DNA from 3 places in the Nisaea sp. genome. Region 3 is predicted to be linked to each of the others. Evidence: riboswitches for the same ligand, from Rfam matches in the RefSeq annotation. Region 3 holds a riboswitch; each other region holds the start of a gene.
What was found. A riboswitch is a leader RNA that binds a small molecule or an ion and turns the genes downstream of it on or off. The one in region 3 is predicted to bind cobalamin.
Positions count from the first base shown of each region.

Region 1: it holds a riboswitch for cobalamin, as region 3 does, so the genes downstream of both, cobW (cobalamin biosynthesis protein CobW) here and VOI22_RS07430 (CbtB domain-containing protein) in region 3, are expected to answer to the same signal.
Region 2: it holds a riboswitch for cobalamin, as region 3 does, so the genes downstream of both, VOI22_RS03865 (hypothetical protein) here and VOI22_RS07430 (CbtB domain-containing protein) in region 3, are expected to answer to the same signal.

Region 1 is NZ_JAXMNY010000005.1:104,669-110,929, forward strand. Features, by position in the region: gene VOI22_RS19505 (tetratricopeptide repeat protein) at 1-652, shown strand, start outside; gene VOI22_RS19510 (glycosyltransferase) at 699-1,868, opposite strand; gene VOI22_RS19515 (hypothetical protein) at 2,055-2,387, shown strand; gene VOI22_RS19520 (putative 2OG-Fe(II) oxygenase) at 2,928-3,563, shown strand; gene VOI22_RS19525 (hypothetical protein) at 3,567-3,944, opposite strand; cobalamin riboswitch at 4,062-4,290, shown strand; gene cobW (cobalamin biosynthesis protein CobW) at 4,394-5,422, shown strand; gene cobN (cobaltochelatase subunit CobN) at 5,463-6,261, shown strand, end outside.
Region 2 is NZ_JAXMNY010000001.1:813,539-819,799, reverse strand. Features, by position in the region: gene VOI22_RS03880 (sugar ABC transporter permease) at 1-74, shown strand, start outside; gene VOI22_RS03875 (carbohydrate ABC transporter permease) at 71-901, shown strand; gene VOI22_RS03870 (FAD-binding oxidoreductase) at 905-2,341, opposite strand; gene VOI22_RS03865 (hypothetical protein) at 2,404-2,670, opposite strand; cobalamin riboswitch at 2,703-2,900, opposite strand; gene VOI22_RS03860 (YaiI/YqxD family protein) at 2,937-3,374, opposite strand; gene VOI22_RS03855 (CoA transferase) at 3,467-4,702, shown strand; gene kynU (kynureninase) at 4,711-5,961, shown strand; gene VOI22_RS03845 (winged helix-turn-helix domain-containing protein) at 5,958-6,261, opposite strand, start outside.
Region 3 is NZ_JAXMNY010000001.1:1,562,067-1,568,327, forward strand. Features, by position in the region: gene VOI22_RS07420 (sarcosine oxidase subunit alpha family protein) at 1-2,565, shown strand, start outside; gene VOI22_RS07425 (sarcosine oxidase subunit gamma) at 2,558-3,166, shown strand; cobalamin riboswitch at 3,221-3,444, shown strand; gene VOI22_RS07430 (CbtB domain-containing protein) at 3,589-3,768, shown strand; gene VOI22_RS07435 (CbtA family protein) at 3,798-4,541, shown strand; gene VOI22_RS07440 (DUF1636 domain-containing protein) at 4,538-4,999, shown strand; gene VOI22_RS07445 (hypothetical protein) at 5,009-5,710, shown strand; gene VOI22_RS07450 (LysE family translocator) at 5,816-6,261, shown strand, end outside.

The DNA.
Region 1 (6,261 bases), on a different contig from region 3:
CAGCAGCAACCTGACAAAAACCCTGGCCACCTTCACCCACCGTCCAACAATGGAACTGGGCTTCGGCGAATTGGCGCCACGTATCGACGTTCCTTTACAGGACGCTTATCTGAAGGCCTTCGTTGAAGGGCGTTTCGCCTGCCACAGCCATCTCAGCCCGACGAAGGAGTCACTTGAAAGGCTTGCGGCAAGCGGCGTCGACAAAATCTTCGTGCAAACCCGCGATCCGCGGCAGGCTCTGGCTTCTTTTCACGGATACTCTCTTAAGTCGGCAGAGATCCTTTCCCGCCTCAACCATGTCTATGCTGGATACAGTTACCTGCCGGCGAAAGAGCAAGTGACTTTACTTGCACGAATTTATTATCCGAGCCTCCTGACATGGCTGAAAGGTTGGGAAGATGCCCAGAAGGAACGGAGGGCCGGATTGGAGATTTCCATCGGCCGGTTCGAGGACATGGTCGCCGATGAGGCCCGCTACCGCTCAACACTGGCCGATTTTCTGGCGGTTGCGTTGGAGAATGTTCCGCCAATCCAGGAAGACGGGCGGCGTACGCCACCCAAAGACGAATGGCGCGGACTACTCGCACCTCAGGAACAGCAGGTACTGGATGACAGATTGAACGGCATCAGGTCTGAGCTTTATTCAGCCTGAAATCCGGCAGCGTCATCTCCGGTGCCTGCAACCTCAACCATTTCCCTCAATGCTTGCTCAAGATCAGATCGAGTCGATTGCCAATGAGGTGCTGACTGTGGGTCTTGTCGAACCCACTTAATGCCACTTCCTTCAGTTTCTCCTGGTCACTCAGGATATACCGCACCCGCTCTTTTATATCCGAAAGGTTGTACGGATCGTAAAGGAATACGTCCTCATTATCCGTGAAGTTATTTTCCAGGTAGCTGTTCTTTTCAGAAAGCACAGCCGCTCCCCTGGCCTGGGCATTGAAAAAACGTTCGGTAACACCGTTACGGTAATTGGGTAGATTGTTGATCATCAGCTTCGCGTGGCACATCGCGTACAATCCGAGGATAAAAGGATCTGATCCTCGGAAGTTGGAGTCTTTCAGCTGCTTTACCCCTCGCCCCGCCAATGAAGAAATCGCCTCACGGTGCGGGGACACAACTTTGATGTCGATACCGTTGAGAGCGCGAAACAAATTCACCCGGTTCTCACCCCTAACGAAAGCGTCAACCCGTGTCATAATCTCGCGGAAAATCTTCCTGTCGTCGGAATAAAGTCCAATACCTAACGAATCGTCCACCGCCATGCCAATGCGGGTTACCGAGCGGGTATCGCCAGACCGCATCAGATCAAGAGTCCCCGTTGCCAGATCGAGCAGGTGGGACGGAAGCGCGTTCAGTTTCTTGAGGTCCTTCTTCAACTCCTCAAGATCAACGCTACCGACGAACAGGAGCTCTATTGGCCGATCAGAAAAGGTTTTCTCGATAAACTCGCGATCCATGATCGCCGGGGTCATCATGGTCGCCCAATGCGGCACGTGAATTGCTGGATTGACGGCGTCGAACCAGTAGTTGACTTCGCTGATGTGGTCCGCGTCCGCACAGAGAAAGTATTGATCTGGATCGCTACATACTCCCCGGTCACCAACCATGAATGGATTGTCCTGCATCCAGCTGAGTGTTTTGACCCGCTGGAAATGCTTTAAAGTATCCATGGTCATGTTCATGAGCAGGCGAAACCGGATCATTTCCTTAAACCCGATATTACGCTCGTATTCGGGAAGGGTTTTTCCGATGACGTTAATTCCGGCCCTCTCCAGCCCGCTCCAGAAATCTTGGGCGACTACCGAGGGAAAGCCTGAAAGGGCATGATAAGTGATAAGAATTTTTTTCAAATTCAGAGGAGACATCAGTGCATCCGGCAGGTGGGAAATTTTCGAAAAAAGATTGAAATGATACCCGGAATATCGGCTTATCAAAATGCAAAAAGTTCACTTTTTAGTTGAGCTCACTCATATTTCGATTGTCCCGTTATTCAATGCGTAAAGGTTAATCAATTTAAGCGCTATACAAAATGCGTGAAAAACCATCAATTCATGACCTATCCTATCGATTATTTGCGAACGGTGATTGCGCCTGGCGACCGGACGGAAGCGCGCCTGCTGCTGAGCGAACGGGCATTGGCGGCATCTAAGGTCTGGACTGGCCCCAGTGCCGGAATTGCGCCGCGCCCTACTCTCCGCTCCGCCAACGCGGGCCCGCTCAACGGCGGCGATGCGCTGAAACAAAACGGCATGACGTCAGCCGGGAGTCTGCATGTTATCGATCTGCCGCACGGCCTTGTCATCCTGGTCAGCAAAATCCGCGCCTTTGGCAATGAAGGGCAAGGTAATGCCCGGAGTCAAACTTTCCAGTCACAGCAACGTTGAAGCACGCTTTCCGCTGGCCTGTGCTCTGGAAGGAATGGAACAACGGGGTACGGCCATAATGCGCTGCCGGACAAGCCAAATCCTTGCCCCGGAGGATGTTCTCGGTGCGGGCCAGCGTGGTTTTTCCGCCAGCTCATGTCAGACAGCCGTTCGACAGGTATGCGAAGAATTTCGCCACACCTGAACAAACGCCTCAACTAAACGGCACCGAAAACGCTGCGGCGACTGGGGCTCGCCTGCTGCGCGGTGACAGAACAACCGGTGCGAGCCGCTCTCGAGCCGGAACCCGGCGAAACTCCATGGATCGGCCCGGACGGAGCTCACACCTACGAACCGGCTTTGCTCGAGCAGTGAGCAGAAAATACCGGATTGCGGCGGCGGGCCCATAAGCGTGGGGCCAAGCGGGAAGGCGCCGGACGGTCTCTCACCGCTTTTCTTCCCGGCCTTCACAAAACTACGACAAACCGGTGTTTGACCGAGCGTCGCCCTGGCATGCTATGGAAGTAGCCGGACACGGACGTGATTGCAGGGGGCTGGCCGATGGAACTGAAGTTCGATTCCCGCACGGATATTCTCGAGGTTTTCCCGACCCGGTTGTTCATGTTCGCCATCGAAGGCAGCGCGCCGCTCAATGACGCGCTGAAAGCCGCCGTTCTGACCCGTGAGGCATCAGGCGAGCAGAATGCCGGTGGCGTTATCGGCGGCTGGCGATCCGGCGGGAATCTATTCGACTGGCAGGACAAGGGCATCGACACCATCCGGCAAACCGCCCTCGGCGCCGTCCAGACTGTGGTGCCGCAGATCGCCGGAGGTGACTGCACATTCAACGCCCGGCTCTCTGGCTCGGCGACGGTGCTGCGCTACGGCGCCTATGAAAAAAGCCATCTCAAACCGGGACATCACCTGACGATGATCTATACGGTCGAGGCCGGCGACACACCCAACGCCGACGCACCCGAGAGCGGGACTATCGAGATCGACGACCCCCGTGGTGCCGCCAGTCTAGCAGGATTACCCATTGATCCTGTTGGCAGCCCCATGCTGGTCGCTCCCAAGAATGGCCAGCTCACCGTTTTCCCGAGCTGGCTCACTTTCCGCACGAACCCTTATTACGGAGATGGCGAGCGGGTTACGCTCACAATCTCGGCGGAAATCCTGAGCCTCAAACGGTCCTGATTTTCAGACGGAAATATTAACCAGGGAGCCACGCTGGAGGTCTTCGGCAAGGGCAACCCGTTCGGCTCCCTCCGCCTCGGACAAAGCCCGGCGGCGCTGGTCAGCCCGGTCGGAGGCGGCGGCAGCGGCGCTTTGTGCATCGCTCAACTCGGCCTCGCGCCGGGCGACGGCATCCTCTGCGGAGCGCAGCTCGGACTGGGCTTGCGACACGGCAGCGCTTTGCTGGCCGGACGTTCCCAGAACCGTGGTTGCGGCAACCGCCGCACTGTTTTCCGCCGCAACAGGTGCGCCGGATTCCGTGGGCGAGCTTGTCTGTCCCGTTCCATTGCGGTTCAGGGTGCTGAGTTGAGGCGCTATCGAAGCCGTCGCTGTGATGGCCATTTCTGGATGTCCGGTTCCGGCCCGCCGGGGCGGGGCTTCCCTTCGATATAGTCATGAATGTAGCCGATTTCAGCCTCTCCGTCGACGCGCTCCCTTGACACTGCCCCCACGCCGTCCGACAACGGTTTTGCTTACGGTTCCCGCCCTTTCATTCGGAGGGGGGATCAAAAGGGAACGCGGTCGGTTCGGCGTGTCTGCCGGATCAAGCCGCGGCTGCCCCCGCAACTGTAGCCGGCGAGCGGTCTGTCCCGAAGCCACTGGACGCAGGATTTCCTGCATCCGGGAAGGCGGACAGAACGTTATGACCCGGCGAGCCAGGAGACCTGCCGTCAGCATCGTCGCCCGCCTTGATCCGGGGTGTGATCAGGGCACGGTCTTCCGTTCGGTGACGAGAGCGCAACGCACCGGTCCAAGGCATAATGTCGTGGAAGGCCCAGGAGACAGAAGACATGACAGAGAAGATCCCCGCCACCGTCATCACCGGCTTTCTCGGCGCCGGCAAGACCAGCCTGATCCGGTATCTGGTCGAAAATAACGGCGGCCGCCGCTTCGCCTTCATCATCAACGAATTTGGCGATCTCGGCGTCGACCGGGAACTGCTGACCGGCTGCGGCATCGAAGGCTGCAGCGAGGACGATGTGGTGGAGCTCGCCAACGGCTGCATCTGCTGCACCGTGGCGGACGATTTCCTGCCCGCCATCGAAGCCATCCTGGCACGGCCGGAACGCCCGGATCACATCATCATCGAGACCTCCGGCCTTGCCCTGCCAAAGCCGCTGGTGAAAGCTTTCGCCTGGCCGGAAGTGCGGACCCGCATCACTGTCGACGGCGTGGTCACCGTGATCGACGCGGCCGCCGTTTCCGAAGGCCGCTTCGCCGACGATCACGACGCAGTGCAGGACCAGCGCACGGCAGACGAATCCCTCGATCATGAAAGCCCGCTGGAGGAGTTGTTCGAGGAACAGCTTCAGTGCGCCGACATGGTGGTGCTGAACAAGACCGACCTGCTGGACGACGCCGGGCTTGCCAAGGTTCGGGAAGCCGTTGCGCCCTATCTCCGGAGCGCGGTGAAGACCGTCACCAGCGCCCATGGCCAGCTCGGCGCGGACGTGCTGCTCGGCCTTGGCGCGGCAGCGGAAGACGATCTCGACAGCCGCCCTTCGCATCATGACGACGGGCACGAGCACGACCACGAGGATTTCGACAGCTTCGTCATGCCGCTCGGCGTGATCGAAGACGCCGACGCGCTCGAAGAACGGATCATCGCCGCCGTCCAAAACCATGATATTCTGCGCGTAAAAGGCTTTCTCGATATTCCGGGCAAGCCGATGCGGCAGGTGATCCAGGGCGTTGGCCCGCGCATCCAGCGCTATTTCGACCGCGACTGGCAGGCAGGCGAGACCCGCGCCTCCCGGCTCGTGGTGATCGGCCATCACGGGCTCGACCGGGACGCCATCACCAGCGCCATCGCCGGGTAACACCCGCCCCGCAGACCCACCCGCATAAGGCGGAGGCTCCATGCATCTCCTCGCGGCTACTCCCGGCTCGGTCACCGACGGCAGCGAAGCCGTCGATCTCGGCCAAACGCCGGGCGACATCCTGTTCCTGAGCGCAGCGGACACCGAACTCGCCTGCCTCGCGCAAGGCTATGCACAGGTGACAGCGGGTCATGACGGCCCGTTCCCCAGCCTGCGGCTGGCGAACCTGATGCAGCTCGGACACAATCTCTCCGTCGACCTCTATGTCGAAGAGATGGTCGTCCACGCCAAGATGATCGTGGTGCGGGTGATCGGCGGCACGGGCTATTGGCCCTATGGCGTCGAGCAGCTCGCGGCCATCTGCCGGAAGAAGAAGATCCCACTCGCCTTCCTGCCCGGCGACGATCAGCCGGACCCGGAGTTGACCGGGTATGGCAGCCTCGATACCGCCGCAACACAGCGGCTCTGGCGCTACATGATCGAGGGCGGGATCGGCAATGCCGCCGAGGCCATCCGTTTCGCCACCAGCCTGATCGGAACCGAGACCGAGTGGCGCGAGCCGGCACCTCTTCCAAAGGCGGGGTACTATCTGCCGGGCCGCGCTCACCCGTCTCTGGAAGAGGTGCTGGCCGCGTCTGAACCCGGCGCGCATCCGGCGCCCATCGTCTTCTACAGGGCGCTGGTACAGGCCGGCAACACGGCTCCAGTCGATGCACTGATCGAGGCGATGCGCGCCGAGGGACTGGCCCCGGTGCCGATCTTTGTCTCCAGCCTGAAAGACCCGGTTTCCGCCGGGCTTGTGCGCGGGGCCATCGAGCAGGCGCCGCCGGGCGTGATCC
Region 2 (6,261 bases), 750 kb from region 3:
TCCTGCTGCTGATCCTGTTCGCCGTGGCCATAGGCCAGTTCCTGCTTCTCGACAAACGGGTGCATTACCGATGAGCGCCGCCAGAGCCTTCCGCTTGGACTATGACCGGGCGCTGAACACAACAGCCGCATGGGCACTCGCCCTCGTCTGGTTCGCCCCGCTGATCTACGCCGTTTGGACAGCGTTTCACCCGACCGAATTCTCCACCCGGTTCGTGCTGACAGCGCCACTGACGCTGAAGAATTTCGTCGCGGCCTGGAACGCCGCGCCATTCGCCCGCTATTTCCTCAATACGGTGTTGTTGGTGACGTCGATCCTGATCGGCCAGTTCGTGCTCTGCACCCTTGCGGCCTTCGCCTTCGCCCGGTTCGATTTTCGCGGGCGGGACACCGTCTTCGTGCTGGTTCTGCTGCAGCTTCTGGTGATGCCGGATATTCTGATTGTCGAGAATTACCGGACCATGCGGTTTCTCGGTCTGGTCGACACCATCATCGCCATCGGCCTGCCTTATATGGCATCCGGCTTCGGGATCTTCCTGCTGCGCCAGACCTTCAAGACCATCCCTAAAGAGCTGGACGACGCGGCAAGGGTCGAGGGTGCCGGGTTCTTCACCATTCTGATGAAAGTCTATGTGCCACTGGCCAAGCCGACCTACCTCGCCTACGGGCTGGTCTCGGTCAGCCATCACTGGAACAACTTCCTGTGGCCGTTGATCATCACCAACTCGGTAGACACACGCCCGGTGACGGTTGGCCTCAGCGTCTTTTCATCGACCGATCAGGGCATCGACTGGGCCGTCATCACCGCCGCAACGCTGATGACCTCCGGCCCGCTGCTGATTGCCTTCCTGCTGTTCCAGCGGCAATTCGTTCAGAGTTTCATGCGGGCCGGGATCAAGTAGGGGTCAGGGCACAACCTTGCCCGGATTCATGATCCCTTTCGGATCGATCGCCTTCTTGACCGCCTGCATCAGTGCAATTTTCGAGGGCGAGCCGTATTTGATCAGATACGGAAGCTTTTCCGAGCCGATGCCGTGCTCGGCGGAGATGCTGCCGCCAAGCGCGACCGTGCTTTCGTACATGCGCTCGGAGAGACCGGGGCGCTTAACCTCCCACTCCTCGTCGCTCATGCTTGCCGGCTTACGGGCCGTGTAATGGATATTGCCGTCCCCCATATGGCCGAAGCAGTTGAAAGTCAGACCCGGCACATACGCGCTTAACGCGGCCTGCGACTGATCGATGAAGGTCGCCACCTTGGAAACAGGGACCGAGATATCGCCGGCCATACGCGGGCGACCGTCGCGACGCCCGGCTTCTGCCTGCTCTTCCCGAATCCGCCACAAATCCCGGCGCTGCCCTTCGCTCTCGGCGATTACACCGTCAGTCACCCAGCCTTTCTCCATAGCGTCTTCGAAGATCGCTTCCAGCTTGGCGCGGAGATCATCCAGCGGGGACGGTGTTGCCATCTCCAGCAGCACGTACCAGGGAGACGCAGCGGACAGCGGATCGGTGATCCCCTCAATTTGCTTCACGACCAAGTCGAAAGCGGCACGCGGCATAATCTCGAATGCGAGGATCGTGTCGCCGGACAGCTCTCGCGCGCTCGCCAGAAGATGCTGTGCCTCATGCGGAGATGGTACTGCCAGCATCGCGGTCTCACGCACGCGCGGCAGCGGCATCAAACGGAAAGCCGCAGCAGTGACGATCCCCAATGTGCCTTCGGCGCCAATGAACATCTGCTTCATGTCATAGCCGGTATTGTTCTTGCGCAGCGTTTCCAGCCCGTCGAACACGGAGCCGTCCGGCAGCACGGCCTCGATACCGAGGATCTGCTCCCGGGTATTGCCGTATTTGATCGTGTTGTTGCCACCGGCATTGGTGGAGAGCGTGCCGCCAATCGTGCTGGAGCCTTCCGACGAGAGCGAGAGCGGGAACAGCCGCCCCGCGTCCGCGGCAACCGCCTGCATGTTCTGGATCACGCACCCGGCTTCCGCGATCATCGCGTAATTCTCGGGATCGAGGGAACGCACGGCCGTGAGCCGGTCAGTCGAGACAACGATGGTCGGACGCGGCTCGGTCGGGATCGAGCCGATGGCAAGGCCGGTATTGCCGCCCTGGGGCACGATGGCGATCTCCGCCTTCGCCGCCGCACGCACAACCGCCGCCGTTTCCTCCGTCGAGGCCGGGCGGGCAACGCCGAGAGCGTCGCCGGTCGGCGTGCCGCGCCAGTCGGTACGGTATTTCAGCGTGTCGTTCGAATCTTCCAGCCAGCCCTTCGGCCCCAGAATGGACCGGATTTCCGTAAGCGCGGCATCGATGGACTGGGGCGTCTGATCGTTCACCCACTCTCTCCCGTTGAGATGATTTCAGGCGGGAGGCTATCAGCGAACAAGGAAAGCGCCAATCAGACGGGTAATCTGTTTATGGAAATTCTCTCGGTCAGTTCCAGACGCTGTGCGGCACCGAACAGCGCTCCAATGCGCCGCGCCGCCTCCTGCATGCCGCCGTCGAAATCCTCTTTCGAGGTCTCGGCCCGCACCATGGAGAGGGATTGCGAGAGGGTTTTGTCATCCTCGGCAACGCTCAGAAGCGTCAGGATCAGGGTTGCCAGCTCACGATCCGGCTCTTTTTCCGAATCGTCGGGGAGAGTTTGGGCGAATAATCGGGACATCTAAACCTCCTCCGGTACACCCCGCCCGGGTTAAAAATGGACACAGCGTTGGCAGGTTTCCTGACTCCCGGCTCTTCGATCCGCGCCGCCTTCCCAGCCCATCAGGGCCAGTGGCATACCGGTCGGATCTTGCCGGTTACAGTTGCGGGGGCAGTCCCGGACTTGCGGCGATAAAGCCGCGCACCGGATTCCCTTTTGTCCCGAAGGACACCAACGCTGAAAGGCTCGTCTTTGCGGCCTGCTGTGTCAAGGCAGCAGGCGGAAAATCACTCGCGGATCAGCCGTTCCAGCTCACGAATGAAGGTTTCCCGGTCTCTTTTGGAAAAGGCGCCACCACCACCGGAGACTTCCCCCATGGCACGGAGGTCGGACATCAGGTCCCGCATCGCCATAGCCATGCCGATTCCCGCCTCGGTGAACTCCTTGCCGGAATGGCCGATTGCCTTCGCGCCGCTCTCGATCACCCGGTGCGCCAGAGGAATATCGCCGGTGATGACGATATCGCCCGCCGCCACCTTGCCCACGATCCAGTCATCCGCCGCATCGAACTTGTCGGAGACGAGAATGTTCTGAACATTCGCCCGGTCGCCGGTCCGGAAACCGCGATTGCTCACCACGTAAACCTTGATGTCGTGCCGATCGGCAATCGACAGGATCTCGTTTTTCACCGGGCAGGCATCAGCGTCGACATAGACAGACTTCATTGCGTGCTTTGCCCCTTTTGCAGACGAACAACCATGCTAGGTTCCGAGCCCAACCTGATCGCATTCAACATTAAGCTGGCCAAGAAACACGGATGTACACGGTCCTTCAAGATTTGACAGTCGTCGAGGGTGCATCTTTCATCGCCGCCCCCTCCTGTACCCTTAACATGCTGCAGATGGGCGCGACGGTCATCCGCTTCGATGCCATCGGCGGTGGCCTCGATTACCGGCGTTGGCCGAAGGCCCCAAACGGCGCCAGCCTTTACTGGGAGGGCCTGAACAAGGGCAAGAAGTCGGTGGCGCTGGATCTGCGCAATCCGGCAGGCCGGGAGCTTGCTCTGCAGCTTGCAACCGCCCCCGGTGAAGGGCGCGGCCTGTTCGTCACCAACTACCCAGTCGCCGGCTTCCTATCGCATGAGGCATTGAAAGCACGGCGCGAGGATATCATCACAGTCCGTATCATGGGCTGGGCGGACGGCACGCAAGGTGTCGACTACACGGCCAATGCCGGTGCCGGCTTCCCGCTGATGACCGGAGAGCCCGGTCCGGTCGGCGAGAAGCGACCGGTAAACCATGTGCTGCCTGCCTGGGACCTGATCGCCGGTGCCAACGCGGCTTTCGCCATGCTGGCCGCCGAGCGGGAGCGCCAGAAAACGGGTCAAGGCGCCGAAATCCGCCTTCCGCTTGGCGATGTCGCGCTCACTACTCTCGGCACCCTCGGTCAGGTCGCCGAAGTGATGACGAAGGAAGAAGACCGGCCAAGCTACGGCAATGACGTGTTCGGCGCCTTCGGGCGGGACTTCCGGACCAGCGACGGCCACTACATCATGCTCATCGCCCTTTCGCCCCGGCAATGGACCGGCTTGCTGACATCCCTCGGCATTGAAGCGGAAATCGCAACCATCGAGGCGGAGACCGGCGTGAGTTTCGCCAAGGATGAAGGGCTGCGCTTCGAATACAGGGAGAAGATCAATCCTGTCGTCGAGCGGGCCGTCGCGGCGGAGATGCTGGATGCCCTCGCGCCGCGCTTCAAGCAGAACGGAGTCTGCTGGGAGCCATATCGCACAGTGCGCGAAGCTGTCGCGAGCGAGCGCTTCCGGGAAATGGGCAAGCCCTATAGCACCGTCACCCACGGCAGCGGCCTGACTTATCCGACTTCCGACACGCCGATTGATTTTTACGGACAGGCCTCCGAGGTTCCGACACCGGCACCGCAGTTGGGACAGCACACGGATGAGGTTCTGGCGGATTTTCTCGGCCTCGACAGCGGCGCCATCGGGCGGTTGCACGATGAAGGCATCGTCGCCGGCCCCGATCACACAAGCTGAGCCGCACCATGACACACTCGAAAATGACCCGGGAAGATTTCGCGGCCTTCGATGCCGCCGATCCCCTCGCCTCGTTCCGCGCGGAATTCGAGCTGCCGGAAGATGTGATCTACCTCGACGGCAATTCCCTCGGGCCGCTGCCCCGTATCGCGCGGGAACGTGTTGCCACGTGCGTCACGCACGAATGGGGTAACGGCCTGATCCGAAGCTGGAACGATGCGAGATGGATTGATCTTCCAACGCGCGTCGGCGGCAAGATCGGCACGCTGATTGGCGCCGAGGCGGATAGCGTCGTCGCGGCAGATTCGACATCGGTCAATCTCTTCAAATGCCTCTCCGCCGCGCTGGCACTTCGGCCGGACCGTTGCGTCATCGTCTCGGAGAAATCGAACTTCCCGACCGATCTCTATATGGCGGAAGGTCTGTCTGCATTGCTTGGCGGCCGGCATGAACTTCGGCTGATCGATGAGCCGTCCGAACTCCCGGGCGCTCTCACCGACAATGTTGCCGTGCTGATGCTGACGCATGTGAACTACCGCACCGGCTACATGCACGACATGAAGGCCGTGACAGACGCCGCTCACGCCATCGGAGCGCTGACGCTCTGGGATCTCGCCCACTCCGCAGGAGCTGTTCCGGTCAACCTCGCCACCGCCAACGCGGATTTCGCGGTTGGGTGCGGCTATAAATACCTGAATGGCGGCCCCGGCGCCCCGGCATTCCTCTATGTCGCCCCGCGCCACCAGCAGGATGCCTCCCAGCCCCTGACCGGCTGGTTCTCGCACAAGGCACCGTTCGCTTTCGATCACCGGTTCGCGCCGACGGACGGGATCGGGAAATTCCTTTGTGGCACGCCGCCGGTGCTGGCCATGACAGCGCTCGATGCGGCGCTGGACGTCTGGGCCCGTGCCGATATGGATGCGGTCCGGGCGATATCAGTGGCGATGACCGAGAGCTTCATCACCCTGGTCGAAGAGCGTTGCGCCGGTCTCGGCCTGACACTCTCGAGCCCGCGAGATCCCGCCCAACGCGGCAGTCAGGTCTCCTTCGCGCATGAAAACGGCTATCCGGTGATGCAGGCCCTGATTGCCCGTGGCGTAATCGGCGACTTTCGCGCGCCCGATCTTCTGAGGTTCGGTTTCACACCGCTCTATACCCGGTTCACGGACGTCTGGGATGCGGTCGAGCATTTGCGCGACATCCTTGAGACCAGTAGCTGGGACCAGCCCGAATTCCATGCCCGGGCGGCAGTCACCTAAGCTTCCGGAAAACACTCCCGGAACCGGCGTTCACCCTCACTGGTGAAGGAGACAACGCGGGAGCCTTCGATCCGGTGCGCCCAGCCGAGATCGTAGAACCGGTCCAGCAGCCCAGTGCCGAGCGTGCCCGCCAGATGGGTCCGCCGCTCACTCCAGTCGAGGCAGGAACGGCACAGTGGACGGCGGGATTGCGTCAGGTCTGGCAAGGCAATGCCCAGCTCACCAACAAAAACCTCGCCGGCGTCGGTCAGGGAGATTTCCTCCCCTTCTTTTACCAACAGGTCTCGCGCCACCATGCTG
Region 3 (6,261 bases):
GCCAAACATGTCAGCGATCCAGACATCTACGACAAGATGCATGGACATGCGGACATCGTAGTGGTCGGTGCCGGCCCGGCCGGACTTGCCGCTGCCCTGACCGCAGGCCGGAGCGGCGCCCGTGTCTTCCTGATCGACGAAAACAACAAGCCGGGCGGCCGGTTGCGCAGTGAGCGCGAGACCATCAACGGCAACCCCGCCATGGACTGGGCCACGAGCACTTTCGCTGAGCTAGAGGAGATGGAGAACGTTACTCTGCTCCGCCGCGCGACGGCTTTCGGTTACTACGATGGCGACACCATCGCCGTGCTGGAGCGGGTATCCGATCATCTGCCCGTCCCCGCTCCCTTCCAGGTACGCCAGCGCCGCTGGCTGATCCACGCCAAAAAGGTGCTGCTGGCCACCGGGTCGACCGAGCGACCGCTGGTGTTCGACGGTAATGACCGCCCCGGCGTGATGCTGGCCGGAGCCGCCCGCACATACGCAAACCGTTTCGCCGTGCAGCCCGGAAAGCATGCCGTTGTCTTCGCCAACAATGACGATGGATACCGCACCGCCCTCGACCTTGCGGATGCGGGCATCGAAGTGCGCGGCGTGATCGACCCACGCACCGGCGGACAGGGTCCGCTGAAGGAAGATGTCATCGCCCAGGGCATTGATGTCGTCAGCGGGGCTGTCGTGGTCCGCACCCATGGCTATCTCGGCCTTGCCGGTGTCGACATTGCCGATCTCGGCACGCTGCAGTCCGGCGCCACCCCGGAAACCCGCTACATTCCGTGCGACCTGCTGGCGACCGGCGGCGGCTGGAGCCCAAACGTCCATCTCTACAGTCACCAGAGCGGCAAGCCGGTCTACGATCCGACCATCGGCGCCTTCGTGCCGGGCGCGTCCCGCATGAACGACCGCTCCATCGGCGCCGCGCGAGGCCGGTTCAGCCTCGGAGACTGCCTTGCCGACGGGTATACGGCAGGTCAGGAGACCGCCGAGGCACTTGGTTTCACGACTGGAGCTGTGGCTGATATCCCGTCCACCGACGAGCAGGCAACCGGCCCGCTCAAGATCCTCTGGCAGGTTCCGGCATTGCCGGGCCGCAAGGGACGGCGTTTTGTCGATCTGCAAGACGATGTCACGGCGGATGACGTCAAGCTGGCCCAGAGCGAAGGTTATGTCTCTGTCGAGCACCTGAAACGCTACACCACACTCGGCATGGGCACGGACCAGGGCAAAACCTCGAATATCAATGGTCATGGCGTGCTCGCCGAAGCACGCGGTCTCGACGTTTCCGAAGTTGGCACAACGACGTTCCGGCCGCCCTACACGCCGGTCGCCATCGGCGCTTTTGCCGGTCGCGAGATCGGCCGTCACCAGAACCCGGTCCGGCGCACGCCGATGCACGACTGGCATCTCGCGCATGGCGCACAGATGATGGAAGCCGGGCTCTGGATGCGGCCGCAATATTATCTCGGCAAGGATGAGCCTAATTCCCGCGAAGCGATGTTCAAGGCCATCGAGCGGGAAACGCTGGCGGTGCGTAACACCGCCGGGATCTCGGACGTCTCGACCCTCGGCAAGATCGATATCCAGGGGCCGGACGCCACGGAACTTCTTAACCGGGTTTATATCAACGGCTGGAAGACCCTGGCCGTCGGCAAGGCGCGGTACGGCGTCATGCTGCGTGAGGACGGCGTCGCCCTTGATGACGGCACCACCTCGCGGATCGGCGAGAACCATTATTACATGACGACGACCACAGCAGAAGCCGGTCCGGTGATGGAGCATCTGGAGCTGCATCTGCAGGTCCATTGGCCGGACCTCGACGTGAAGATCGCGTCCGTCTCCGACGATTGGGCCGCCATGGCCATTGCCGGGCCGAACAGCCGCGCCATCCTGCAGGACCTGTTCCCGCAAGTGGACCTTTCCAACGAGGGCTTCCCTTTCATGGGCGTACGCGAGACGAAACTCGGAGCCTTCCCGGCCCGGGTCTTCCGCATCAGCTTCTCGGGAGAACTGGCCTACGAGATTGCCGTGCCTGCCGGGTATGGCGAAGCCGCGTGGGAACGCTGCCTTGCCGTTGGCGAGTCGCATGGCCTTGTGCCCTACGGCCTCGAAGCGCTGAACATCCTGCGCATCGAAAAAGGCCACGTGACCGTCGCCGAAATCGACGGCCGCGTCTCCGCAGCCGACCTTGGCTTCGGCAAAATGATGAGCTCTAAGAAGCGCTTCATCGGCGACGCCCTTTCGACCCGTGAAGGCATGGACGATCTGGGCCGCCCGACGCTGGTCGGACTGACACCGGTCGACGGCAAGACGAAGATCCGCGCTGGATCGATCCTGGTGGAGGACCCGAAAACGCCGCCACCGGTGCCGAAGCTCGGCCATGTTTCCTCCACCGCCCCGATCAGCCCGAATGTCGGACATCCGATTTCGCTCGGCCTGTTGAAAGACGGTCCAAACAGGATCGGCGATACGGTCTGGGCGGTCTTCCCGCTCAAGGGCGAAGCGGTCCAGGTGAAGGTGACCAGTCCGAATGTCTATGACGTGGAAGGAGCAAGGCTCCATGGCTGACGATGTGATTCTCGCCCGCCGCTCGGCCCTCGCCGGAATTCTCGAACCAGGCGACCACGGGGCCAATCGCTTTGACGGTCCGGGTATTCACCTGACCGAGCGCACCCCGTTTTCCGTGGTGCAGGTCGAAGCTCGTGCCGATGTAATTCCATCGTTGGCTGAAGCACTGGAAACGGCCACCGGCACCGCTCCATCCCTCACACCGAACCAGAGCGCCGGAAACGGGCAGCCCCGCATCCTCGGCACAGGCACCGGAAAATGGCTGGTCATAGAGCCTGAACACCGCGATCTCGCCGCGCATCTTCGCTCGGCGCTTCCGGATAGTGTTGCGGTCATCGACCTCAGTCACGCGCGCACGATTTTTCGGTTGTCGGGACGCGACGCCCGTACGCTTTTGGCAAAAGGCTGCTCTATCGATATGCACCCGTCCGCGTTTTTGGCCGATACCAGCCGGATCACCGGAGTCTTCCACGCACCGGCCCTGATCGATTGCCGCAGCGCCGAGCCGGTGTTTGATATCTATGTGCACCGATCTTACGCAGCGCATCTGTTGGAGGCACTACAGGATGGCGCATTGGAATATGGCTGCCGCGTATCCTGAGGCATGCATTTTTTGGTCGGGACATGCATCACGCTTGTCCGAATTGACCGGGAGGGATAGTTTACGAGTGTTGGTTCCGCCGCTGTAAACATGGCGACGGATTAAAAGGGAACACGGCGAGGCGTACCCATCAGGGACCGAATCCGTGGCTGCCCCCGCAACTGTGAGCGACGAGCGACATCCGGACTGAGCCACTGGCCCCGCATGAGCGGACTGGGAAGGCAGGATGAAGCAATGACCCGCGAGCCAGGAGACCTGCCGACACCGATGCCGGCGCCCATGCGGCGGCATCAATGACAACGTCGGGGTGAGCGTATTGCCAAATTGGCGGCCGGAAGCCGCCGCTTGGTTCTCTCGCCTCTGAACAAGCCCGGATACAGCTCTGAGGGCCGTATCCGGATCGTTTTTGATCGGAGGAACACATGACTTCAGCAGTTCAGAAATCCACATCTCTCACCGCCAGCCAATCCACCAAGATGGTGGCGGTCTTTGCGCTTCTGGCCGGCCTCGGCATCGTCTACCTGACCGGTTTTGCCAATGCCACCGCCCTGCACAACACAGCTCACGACACCCGTCACAGCATGGCCTTCCCTTGCCACTAAGCCTTTGGCACGAAGGAACTGCGATGCTCATGAAATTCATAAAGTCGGCGCTCGTCGCCGGCTTCGCCGCGGGGATTCTGGTCGCAGCGCTTCAGGCAGTGACAACAACGCCCCTGATTCTTGAGGCCGAACGTTACGAAGGCGGCATGGCCAGTGCGGGCGAAATTCTCGTTGCGCATTTCGCCAAAAACCAGTCGGACGCGTTTGTGCATCTCGCGCATGGAACAGAAGCGCACGGCGCCAAGGAAACCTGGGCTCCGGAAGACGGACTGGAGCGGACGCTCTCGACCTCGATCGCGACAATCGGCACGACCTTCGGGTTTGCCCTGGTCCTGCTCGCGGCCATGGTTCTCAGCAATGCGACGATCACTGCCCGTACTGGCCTGATCTGGGGTGCGGCAGCCTTTGCCGCCACCGGCCTTGCACCGGCCCTCGGTCTCAGCCCGGAACTTCCGGGCGCGGCCGCCGCAGTCCTAGAGGACCGGCAAATCTGGTGGATCGGCACGGCCCTGGCCACAGCCGTCGGCCTGTTCCTGGCACTGCGTGTCTCCACGCCGCTGGCAATCGTCGCGGGTCTGGTCCTGATCGCGATCCCGCATGTGATCGGCGCCCCGCACCCGGACGATTATATCAGCGACGTGCCGTCGGAGCTGTCCGGCCATTTCGCCGCCGCTTCCCTTGTAGTGCACGCCGTGACCTGGGCGGCAACCGGCTGCATCGCCGGTTTTGTCTGGGAGCGTTCCGGCACTCCCGAAGCAGCAGCCGCGGCGTGAGCGAACAATCATTTGCGGACGACGATTCTCGTCGTCCGCTTCATCCCGTTACCATCGATATCTGTACCGCCTGCCGCCACTCCGAGGATCCGGCAGGCGATGGGCGCGTCCTGCTCGAGCGGGTCGAAGCACTCTGTGCCGACGAGGACGGAATCACCGTCCGCCCGATCGAATGCATGGCCGTATGCGACCGCCAGGTCACCGTCGCGCTCAGAGGGCCCGGCCTCTGGAGCTATGTGCTGGGCGACGTCAATGCCGAGCATGACGGCGCCGAACTGGTAGCCGCGGCGCGCGCTGTCGCCGCCGCCCCGCACGGGGTTCCCAAACTGCGCGACAGACCGCCGGTTTTCCGCAAGGGTGTGATCTGCCGGCTTTTGCCGCCGCCGGATCATGACGAAAACAAGACACAAGACAGCAGCGCCGCGGACCAGGTTCCGGCCCCAGACCAGTTAAGTTAAGAGGATCGAATGACCGGAATTCTGCTGCTTGGCTTCCTGATCGGAATGCAGCACGCCTTTGAAGCGGACCATGTCGCGGCCGTTTCCAGCATGGTCACCTCGGGCACCTCGGTGCGCCGCGCGGTGCACCATGGCCTCGCTTGGGGGCTGGGTCACTCGCTGATCCTCGGCGCCGTCACCGGGTTGATGATCGGCTTTGGCCTCAGCGTCAGCGAGGAATGGAGCACGATCTTCGAGTTCGGTGTCGGCATTTTGCTTGTGATCCTCGGCGCCCGTGTCCTGCTGCGCCTCTGGCGTGAAGGAGGTGCCTGGCGCGTCCATCGGCACTCCGACGGCAAGGCTCACGTCCATTTCGTCACCGCCGAGAGCGAACAGACTGCGCATGGCCCGGCAGAACATGCTCACCGGCGCGGCCTGCCGCTCGGCACAATCTCCATCGGCATGGTGCATGGTCTGGCCGGCTCGGGCTCGATCCTGATGATGACGGCAGTCGGCCTCGACGCGCCGTCCGATGCCATCCTCTATGTCATTCTGTTCGGCATCGGCAGCATGAGTGGCATGGGCATTCTCTCCGCCATCATCGCCCTGCCGCTGCACTGGACAAGCAAAAGCCTGAAGACAGGCAATCTGGCCATCCAGGGTTTCATCGGGCTGATCGCCATCGTTATCGGCATCACCATTGCGGCTGAGAATGCCAGCGCCCTGATGTAGTCTTCGAAAGTGGCTGGTTAGGCTTCACACAGTTTCTGAATTAGCTGCTGGATCATGCCGCACCGGCGCAGCTAGGCTCTTTCTTCAACGTGGGAGGCGCACGCCATGATCGACCAAATCCTCGTCATTCTCGGCATCACACTGCTCGTCATGATCAGTCCGGGTCCGGATATGGTGATCGTGATGCGCAATACCGTTATCGGTGGACGCGTTGGCGGACTGCAATCCTCACTCGGTGTGCTGGCCGGCAACATGGTCCACATCACCTATTGCGCCATCGGGATCGGCTGGCTCATCTCCGAAAGCATCCTCGCCTTCAGCATTCTGAAATATGCCGGCGCCGCCTACCTGATCTATATCGGCGTGATGAGCTTCCGCGCCAGGGACATGGCTCTCTCAACGGCGGACGCCGGGCTGCAAAAGAACGCAGCCAGGAGCTGGTTCCTGCAAGGCTTCCTGAACAACATCCTTAACCCGAAGGGTACGCTCTTCTATCTCGGCGTCTTCACCATGGTGATCACGCCACAGACCTCGACCGCGACCACCCTGCT